Regions from separate parts of the Pseudoxanthomonas sp. 97-1-1 genome, predicted to be linked through region 3. Evidence: riboswitches for the same ligand, from Rfam matches in the RefSeq annotation. Region 3 holds a riboswitch; each other region holds the start of a gene.
The links. A riboswitch is a leader RNA that binds a small molecule or an ion and turns the genes downstream of it on or off. The one in region 3 is predicted to bind cobalamin.
Positions count from the first base shown of each region.

Region 1: linked by a shared signal. The riboswitch ahead of AC3DET_RS16665 (ribonucleoside-diphosphate reductase subunit alpha) and the one ahead of btuB (TonB-dependent vitamin B12 receptor) in region 3 are both predicted to bind cobalamin.
Region 2: linked by a shared signal. The riboswitch ahead of metE (5-methyltetrahydropteroyltriglutamate--homocysteine S-methyltransferase) and the one ahead of btuB (TonB-dependent vitamin B12 receptor) in region 3 are both predicted to bind cobalamin.

Region 1 is NZ_JBYMTJ010000004.1:302,790-305,995, reverse strand. It holds gene AC3DET_RS16665 (ribonucleoside-diphosphate reductase subunit alpha) at 1-1,762, opposite strand, end outside; cobalamin riboswitch at 2,036-2,254, opposite strand; gene hglS (2-oxoadipate dioxygenase/decarboxylase HglS) at 2,549-3,206, opposite strand, start outside.
Region 2 is NZ_JBYMTJ010000004.1:309,788-312,993, forward strand. It holds gene metE (5-methyltetrahydropteroyltriglutamate--homocysteine S-methyltransferase) at 1-1,721, opposite strand, end outside; cobalamin riboswitch at 1,921-2,154, opposite strand; gene AC3DET_RS16690 (serine hydrolase domain-containing protein) at 2,262-3,206, shown strand, end outside.
Region 3 is NZ_JBYMTJ010000005.1:47,103-50,308, forward strand. It holds gene AC3DET_RS18060 (GAF domain-containing protein) at 1-481, shown strand, start outside; gene AC3DET_RS18065 (TfoX/Sxy family protein) at 478-849, shown strand; cobalamin riboswitch at 970-1,186, shown strand; gene btuB (TonB-dependent vitamin B12 receptor) at 1,312-3,198, shown strand.

The DNA of each region.
Region 1 (3,206 bases), on a different contig from region 3:
GGCCGTGCTCCTTGATGCGCGCGCGCAACGCGTCCCAGCGCTCTGCGTTCTCGGGCACCACGTTCCATGCATCGAACTGCAGTTCGCCGTTGGCGGCGCGGGTGTCGGCGAACGAAGGATGGCGGCCGCGTTCCTGCGCCAGTTCCACCGAGGTTTCGAGTGCGTGGAAGTAGATGGTCTCGGCGATTTTCGCCGACAGCGCGCGCGCTTCGGCGCTGTCGAACGGCAGGCGCAGTTTGAAGAACACATCCTGCAGGCCCATGCAGCCCAGGCCCACCGGGCGCCAGCGCAGGTTACCGCGCCGCGCGGTTTCGATCGGATAGAAATTCAGGTCGATCACGCGGTCCAGCTGGCGCACGGCCAGGCGCACAGTCTCGGCCAGCTTGTCGAAATCGAAATACCCGTCTTCGTCGAAGTGGCGGGCGAGGTTGATCGAGCCCAGGTTGCATACCGCGGTTTCTTCGGCCGACGTGACCTCGAGGATCTCGGTGCACAGGTTGGACAGGTGGATCACGTTGCCGGCACGCAGGGTCTGGTTGCTGGCGGCGTTGCACTTGTCCTTGAACGTCATCCAGCCGTTGCCGGTCTCGGCCAGCGTACGCATCATGCGGCCGTAGAGCTTGCGGGCGGAGATGGTCTTCATCGCCTTGCCCTGCGTCTCGGCCTGCGTGTACGCCAGCTCGAATGCAGCGCCGTACAGGTCGGTCAACTCCGGCACCACGCGCGGATCGAACAGCGACCATTCCTGGTCGGCCTCCACCCGCTTCATGAAGAGGTCCGGCACCCAGTTGGCCAGGTTGAGGTTGTGCGTACGGCGGGCTTCGTCGCCGGTGTTGTCTCGCAGCTCGAGGAAGTCCTCGATGTCGGCATGCCAGGTTTCCAGGTACACGCAGGCCGCGCCCTTGCGCTTGCCGCCCTGGTTGACCGCGGCGACCGAGGAATCCAGCGTCTTCAGCCACGGCACGATGCCGTTGCTGTGGCCGTTGGTGGACTTGATCAGCGAGCCGCGCGAGCGCACGCGGGTGTAGCTCACGCCGATGCCGCCGCTGAACTTGCTCAGCTGCGCGATGTCGCCGTACTTGGCGTAGATGGACTCCAGCGTGTCCTGCGGCGAATCCAGCAGGAAGCACGAGGACAGCTGTTCGTGGGTGGTGCCGCTGTTGAACAGCGTCGGCGAGCTGGGCAGGTAGTCCAGGTTGCCCATGCGGCGGTACAGCGCCAGCGCTTCCGGCACGTCCTCGCTCAGCGCGCAGGCGATGCGCAGGAAGAACTGTTGCGGCGTCTCAATGACCTTGCGCGTGTGCGGATGGCGCAGCAGGTAGCGGTCGTACAGCGTGCGCAGGCCGAAGTAGTCGAAGTGCAGGTCGAGCGAGGCATCCAGCGCGTCGTTGAGTTTGCGCGCGTTGGTCTGCACGAAGTTCAGCAGGCGGTCGTTGATCAGGCCGACCTCGTGGCCGCGGGTGACCGATTGCGAGAACGCGTGGATCTCCTGGCCGGTGACTTCCTTCACGATGTAGCCGGCCAGCAGGCGCGCGGCCAGGCGGCTGTACTCGGGCTCCTCGCCGGTCAGCAGCGCGGCGGTGCGGATGGACAGTTCGTCCAGTTCGCGCGTGCTGGCGCCGTCGTACAGGCCGGAGATGGTGCGGGTGGCCACGCGCATCGGGTCGATGGCGTGCAGGCCTTCGCAGTTGCGCTGCACCGCGCGCACGATCTTGTTGAGGTCCACCGGCTCGCGGCCGCCATTGCGCTTGGTCACGCTCATCGCGGTGGCGGTGGGCGGCGGGGTCAGCGAAAACGCGTCCTTCTGGGACGGGGTGGTGCCGGCGTCGGCGACGGCGGTGTCGATCTGGGTCACGAGATTCCTCCATGCGTGGTGCACGCGGCGGCCCGTCCCTCGCGGGGCAGCGGAAGGCCGGATGGGGAATCACAGTGGGGAAGCGGCGTCGCAGGCGGCGAGACCACGCAGTCGGACTGCGGGTGCCCTGCTTCGCCAGCCATCTCCCCCCGGAGAATCCGCGGCCGGCACCGCGCGGTGTGCAACGCGCGGCTGTCGGCAGGTCTTCGGACTCATGGGCCTGGAAGGCGGTGCCTTCCTCCTAGTCCGCCGCTTCCCGAGGCGTGGGCCTCAGTGCTGTGTGGCGGGGTCGTTCCCAGTTACCGCTGCGGGGCAGTGCCGGAGTGGCGCGAGGCGTCACCGGCTTCCCTTTTCATCCGGAGACTAGCCATCTCCGGAACCGACGGCCACAAGATAGTGGGGGTGCATGGAGGCGTCAACACCAAATGTTGTGTGGAACAGCCGATGTCGACGCGATGCGGGTTTCACGAGTTGAATCCTTCTCCCCGCTGGCGGGGAGAAGGTGCCCGAAGAGCCTGCCCCGTACTGGATACGGGGGCGGATGAGGGGCAGGCGCGGTGATGATTCGTGCATGAAGCTCTTTGGCATCAAAAGCGCTGTCGCGATCCGACGCATTGGGTGTCCGGACTTCGTTCGCCCCTCACCCGCTTTCGGCACCCTCTCCCCGCTCACGCAGGGAGAGGGGAAGGAGCATCACGCCTTCAGCGCGGCGATCGACGCGTCTTGCGCCTGCTGGTACAGCGCGAACGGGTCGTGGATCGTCTTGCCCAGTGCTGCCTCGAACGCTTCCTGGTTGGCGTGCGCGTCATACGCGCGTTGTTCGCCGCCGCCCAGGTTGGACTGGAAGATGCCCGCCGCGCTGACCGGGAGGAAGTCTTCGTAGACGATGGGATCGACCACGGCGTGGCCCGCCTCGACCAGCGCGTCAGGCGTCATCGCTGCGCGCTCGCTGGCGGGCAGTGCTGCGCCGGCATCGGTCAGGCGGTAGCGGAAGTAGCCCAGGCCCTCACGGCGCAACGTGTCCTCGTCGTCCGGGAACGCGGCGAACGCGGCCGCCAGCCGCTGCGGATAGTCCGCCGAGGTATTGCCGGCACCGCCTGCCTGGCGCACCTGCGCCAGAAGTCGGTCGTAGAGTTCGCGTCCGGCCGGCGTCAGCGCCAGGCCGCGCTGTTCGATCTCGCCGAAGCGCGCGCTGTGGCTGCCGGGTACCAGCGTGCCGGTGGCATCGGGGAAGGCGACTTCCTCTTCCAGCGCCTTGAAGCTGGTCTGTCGCAGCAGGATCGGCACTGCGCGGCGGGGCGGGCCTTCGATCAGGGCCTTGGCCTGGATGCCACGGTCGAGCATCGCCGCC
Region 2 (3,206 bases), on a different contig from region 3:
GACTGGTCGTCGCGGACGAAGGACCACTGCAGCACCGTCACCGGGCCGGTCAGCATGCCCTTCATCGGCCGGTCGGTCAGCGACTGCGCGTACTGCGACCAGCGCACCGTCATCGGCGCCGGGCGCTGTACGTCGCCGTAGATCACCGGCGGCTTCACGCAGCGCGAGCCGTAGCTCTGCACCCAGCCGTTGCGGGTGAAGGCGAAGCCTTCCAGCTGTTCGCCGAAGTATTCCACCATGTCGTTGCGCTCGAACTCGCCATGCACCAGCACGTCGATGCCGATCTCTTCCTGGAAGCGCACGCAGCGCCCGGTTTCCTCGCGCAGGAAGGTGTCGTAGTCCGCGTCGGACAGCCTGCCACTCTTGTGCCTGGCCCGTGCTTCGCGCACCTGGTGCGTCTGCGGGAACGAGCCGATGGTGGTGGTGGGGAAGTCCGGCAATCCGAAGCGCGCCGCCTGCGCGGCACGGCGTTGCGGGTAAGGCGAATCGCGATGGATGTCGGCGACCTCCGTCGATGCCAGGCGCGCCGCCACTGCGGGACGATGCACGCGCGCCGAATGCCGGCGCGATTCGATCCGGTCGCGGGCGATGGCCAGGCCCGGTTCCGCCGCGCGCGGATCGCGCAGGGCATCGGACAACAGGCGCAGTTCTTCGATCTTCTGGCGCGCGAAGGCCAGCCACGATCGGAGGTCGGAAGGCAACGCCTTCTCGCCGGCCACGTCGACCGGCACGTGCAGCAGCGAACACGACGGCGACAACCACAACGCGATGTCGCCGACATGGCCCTGCGCGTACTTCGCCAGGATCAACGCGTTGTCCAGGTTCGTGCGCCAGATGTTGCGGCCGTCCACCAGCCCCGCCGACAGCACGCGGCCTTTCGGCAGATGCTTCAACACCTCGTCCAGTTGCTCCTTGCCGCGCACCAGGTCGACATGCAGGCCATCCACCGGCAGCGCGCACGCGAGCGGCAGGTTGTCGCCCAGGCGGCCGAAGTAGGTCGCCAGCAGCAGCGACGGCCGCGCCCCTTTCGCCAGCGTGGCATAGGCCTGCACATAGGCGGCGCGCGCGGCATCATCCAGATCCAGCACCAGGCAGGGTTCGTCGATCTGCACCCAGTCCGCCCCTGCGTCGTGCAGCCTGGCCAGCAGCGCCGCGTACACCGGCAGCAATGCTTCCAGCAGCGCGAGACGATCGCTGCCATCCACCGTCTTGGCCAACAGCAGGAAACTCACCGGCCCCAGCAGCACGGGCCGCGCGGCATGGCCGGCGGCGCGCGCTTCCAGGAACTCCGCCACCGGCTTGTCGCCACGCAGGCGGAAGGTCTGGCCGGCGTGCAGCTCCGGCACCAGGTAGTGGTAGTTGGTGTCGAACCATTTGGTCATCTCCAGCGCGCGCAGGTCGGCACCGCCGTCCTGCACGCCGCGCGCGAGTGCGAAATAGCCGGCCAGCGGATCGGCGTCGGCCAGCGCGCGGTAGGCATCCGGGATGGCATCGAACAGGAAGGCGGTGTCCAGCACGTGGTCGTACAGCGCGAAGTCGTTGCACGGCACGACATCGGCGCCGGCCTCGCGCTGCAGTTGCCAGTGGCGATGGCGCAGGTCGCGCGCGGTGCGCTGGAGGTCGTCGGCGGTGCTTTCGCCACGCCAGTAGCTTTCCAGGGCGGATTTCAGTTCGCGCTTCACGCCGATGCGCGGGAAGCCGAGGGTGGTAACGGTGGTCATGGTGCGTGTCCTCATGCGGTAGCGGATGAGGAACGAAGGAACCGCGCGCCAGGCCAGGGCCCGCCACGCCAGCGACCTTCGCCCCCGCGGGCGAGCCGGAGTGCCGAAGTCGGGCGCAGGAGGACGCATCCGGGCAGGCGCGCACGGACACGGGCTCCGGCCACCTCCCCTCGGAAGCTCCAGGTCAGTCGGAGGACGGTCGTGTCCTCCGGCCAGGGCAGGTCTTCGGGCTCATGGACGGGCGCGGGTGCGCTGGCCTACTTCCCGCCGCTTCCCGGTCCGCGAGGACCAGTGCTGTTGGCGAGGTTCGTTTCCAAATACCGCTGCGGGGCAGCGCCGGAATAGGCCCATGGAACAGGCCGCACCGGCTTCCCTTTTAATTCCATCGCTATATCTGGATAAAGCGATGGAAACCTTGGCGATGGGCAAATTACCCCCGGCATGGTGGTACGTCAAGTGCAGCCATGACGATCTCGCGGCGGGGTTTGCGGTCGCTCGTTCGTCCACCTCCATGACGCCACGATCTTCAACCAGGCCCGCATGAATCATCCCTCCCTGCCATCCCTCCCGCGCCGCCGCTGGCTGAAGACCGCCGCCCTGTCGACCCTGGCGGCCGCGACCTGGCCGCAGGTCACCCGCGCCGCCGCCTGCGACGATGCTGCCGGCTGGATCCCGCCCGATCCTTTCCTCGCCGACCTGCCGCGCCTGATGCAGGCATTGCGTGTCCCGGCCATCGGCCTGGCGGTGGTGGAACGCGGCGAGGTGGTGTGGTCACGCAACCTCGGGGTATCGAATGCGCAGGCGCGTACGCCGGTGGCGGACGACACGCTGTTCGAGGATGCCTCGCTCAGCAAGCCCGTGTTCGCCTACCTGGTGCTGCAACTGGCGGACCAGGGCGTGATCGATCTCGACGCGCCGCTGGTGCGTTACCGGCGGATGGACTACCTGGCCGATCATCCCTGGGTGGACCTGGTCACCGCGCGCGACGTGCTGCGCCATTCCACCGGCATGCCGAACTGGCGCAAGGATCCGGCAAACGAAAAACTGGTGTCCGTAGTGAAGCCCGGCACGCGCATCGACTATTCGGGCGAGGCGATCTTCTGGCTGCAACTGGTGGTGGAGACGCTGACCGGCGAGAGCCTGGACGAGTCCATGCACCGCCTGCTGTTCGGTCCGGCCGGCATGCGCGACAGCAGCTACACGTGGAGCGCGGACCTCGCCGCGCGTTCGGTCCATGGCCATCGCGCCGTCGAGGACGAAGAGCCCGGCATGCCGCCGCAGATGCTGCGCGAACAGTGGAGTGCGGCGCAGGTCATCGCCGGTCGCTGGGGCAGGCCGCTGTCCTCGTGGCGTTACGAAGACGCCGCGCATGCACTGCCGGACGTGCAGGCGATCACGCCGAAGGGCCTGGTGAACTGGCCCGGCGACATCCTGGCCAATGCCGCGGCCAGCCTGCGCACCACGCCGACGGACTACGCCCGCTTC
Region 3 (3,206 bases):
ATTCGCCTCCCAGACGCTCACCGGCAGCAAGCCGGAACAATACGCACAGCTGGCCGCGCAGGCCCGTGCCCTGCTGGCCGGCGAACCGGACCGGATCGCCAATGCCGCCAACCTGGCCGCACTGCTCTACCACGCCCTGCCGGACTTCAACTGGGCCGGCTTCTACTTCTTCGATGGCCGGGAATTGGTCGTTGGCCCGTTCCAAGGCTTACCAGCCTGCGTGCGGATCCCGTTGGACAAGGGGGTCTGCGGAGCCGCCGCACGCACCCGCCAGACCCAGCGCGTGGACGATGTGGAGGCCTTCCCAGGCCACATCGCCTGCGATTCCGCTTCACGCTCGGAGTTGGTGGTACCGCTGGTGAAAGGGGACGAACTGGTCGGCGTGCTCGACCTGGACAGCCCACGCCTGGCGCGCTTCGATGCCGACGACCAGGCGGGCATGGAACGCATCGCCGCCATCTTCGTGGATTCGCTGACATGACAGGCACCAAGCTGCGCAACATCGGCCCCAAGTCCGCCGCCTGGCTGCGCCAGGTCGGCCTGCGCACGCAGGAGGACCTGGAGGGCGTCGGCGCGGTGGAAGCCTTCATACGGGTCAAGCGCGCGGGGTTCCGGCCCAGCCTCAACCTGCTCTATGCGCTGGAAGGCGCCCTGCTGGACTGCCACTGGCAGCAGCTGCCCGAGGATCGCCGCAGCGCATTGCTGGTGGCCTACGACGCGGCGGCGGCCCTGCTGCCGCCGCCGCGCGGCCGACCCGCAGCAGGCCCGGTGACCACGACGCACACCGAGCGCGAAGAAGACACGGGCCCTTCGCTCAACCTGTTCGACTCGCCAGGCGGCGACGACTGATTCCTCCAGGAGGGCTTCAGCCCCGATGCTCTTCAGCCACTGCGTCGGGGGCTGCCAGAAGAGCATCGGGACTGAAGCCCCTCCTGCACCTGTGCGGGCAGGAACGCATGGGCTTCCCGTATACTGCGCGCGCTTTCAGGTGACCCGCGGCTTCCACGCCCGGGTTGAAACGGGAAGCCGGTGACCCGCGATACGCGGCATTCCGGCGCTGCCCCCGCAACGGTAGGCGAACAACAGCCGCGGCATCGGCCACTGTGCATTGCATGGGAAGGCGCCAAGGTGGAGTGCCCTGCACTCGTTCGCAAGCCCGGAGACCGGCCTGGGAGTCCACTGGTTGCGATGCGGAGGGCGTCGCGGCGTGCCGCGCCGCTGCCTGTCTGCTGCGCTGTCCGCAACGCTCCCTTCCCCGTCGCAACTCCACGCCGAAGAATGCGCGCGGGGCGCGCGATGGAGTTGAATCCGATGTACAGCCGTTTTCCCCTTTCCCACCTGGCCCTCGCGGTCGCATTGGCGCTGCCGTTCGCGGCGCAGGCGCAGGACGCCACTGACTTGGACGAAGTCGTCGTCACCGGCACCCGCACCGATGTGGCCGTGCGCGACAGCCTGGCGCCGGTGCAGGTCATCGCGCGCGCGGACATCGAACGCAGCCAGTCGCGCTCGCTGATCGATCTGCTCAAGGGCCGTGCCGGCATCGGCTTCACCAACCAGGGCGGCCTGGGCAAGCTGAGCACGATCAACATCCGCGGCACCGAATCCGACCACGTGCTGGTACTGGTGGACGGCATCCGCATCGGCTCGGCAACCGCGGGACTGGCGTCGTTCCAGGACTTGCCGGTGGATCAGATCGAGCGCATCGAGATCGTGCGTGGCCCACGCTCCAGCCTGTACGGCTCGGAGGCGATCGGCGGCGTGATCCAGATCTTCACCCGTCGCGGCGGCAAGGGCCTGTCGCGCGAACTGCGTGTCGGCGGTGGCAGCAACAATCTGCGCGAAGCCAGCGGCGGCTTCGCTTATGGCGGGGAACGTGGCTGGATCGGCGCCAATGCCGCGTACCAGGAAACCGACGGCACCAACGCCTGTCGTGGCGCCGGCTTTCCGGTCTTCCAGGGCTGCTTCACCGACGAGCCAGACGATGACGGCTACCGCAACGTCTCGCTCAACGTGCGCGGCGGCTACAGGCTGACCGATGCGCTGACGCTGGAAGGCCACGCATTGAACGCCGATGCCTTCAACGAGTTCGATGGCAGCATCTTCGGTGGCAACGAGGCCGATAACGTGCAGCAAGTGCTCGGCAGCAAGCTGACGTGGAAGCCTTCCGCCGCCACCACGCTCACCGCGCAAGTCGGCCGCGCCTCCGACAAGTCGGACAACCATTTCGCCGATGCCGCCGCCGGCACACGCACCTTCGTCAGCACGTTCGACACTCGGCGCGACACCGCCTCGCTGCAGGGCGACTTCGTCTTCGCTGACCGGCACCTGCTGACCGCCGGCGCAGACTGGCAGCGCGACGAGGTCACCAGCACGGTGACCTTTGCCGACAGCGCCCTGACGCCGATCGAAAGCCGCGACAACACCGGCGTCTTCGTCGAGTATCAGGGACGCTTCGGCGCGCAGCAGGTGCAAGCCAGCGTGCGCAACGACGACAACGACCAGTTCGGCAACCATGTGACCGGGAGCCTCGGCTGGGGTCTCGGATTCGGCAGCGGCTTCAAGCTCAGCGTCACCGCCGGCACCGGTTTCAAGGCGCCCACGTTCAACGACCTGTACTACCCGTTCTCCGGCAACGAGTTCCTCGAGCCCGAACGTTCGAAGACCCTGGACATCGGCCTGGCGCAGTACGCCGACAACTGGAACTGGTCGTTCAACGTCTACGAGACGCGTATCGACGACCTCATTGCGCTTGACAGCAACTGGCTGCCGGCGAATACCGAAGAAGCGCGCATCCGCGGTGCCGAACTGACCGGCACAATGACGCTGGCCGGCTTCGACATCGCCGCCCAGGTGAGCCATGTCGATCCGCGCAACCACACCGCCGGCCTGAACTACGACAACCTGCTGGCGCGCCGCGCACGCAACACGGCACGCGTGGATGTGGACCGTGCCTTCGGCGGCTTCCGCGTCGGCCTGACCGCCAATGGCGCCAGCCACCGCTACGACAACGCTGCCAACAGCGTTCGACTGGCCGGCTACGGCACGCTGGACCTGCGCCTGGAGTACGCAATCACGGACGAGTGGTCGCTACAGGCACGCGCCAGCAACGTGTTCGACCGCCAGTACGAAACGATCGCCTGGTACAACCAGCCCGGTCGTGAGTACGGCCTGAGCCTGCGCTACAGCGCGCGCGACTGAGTCGTACG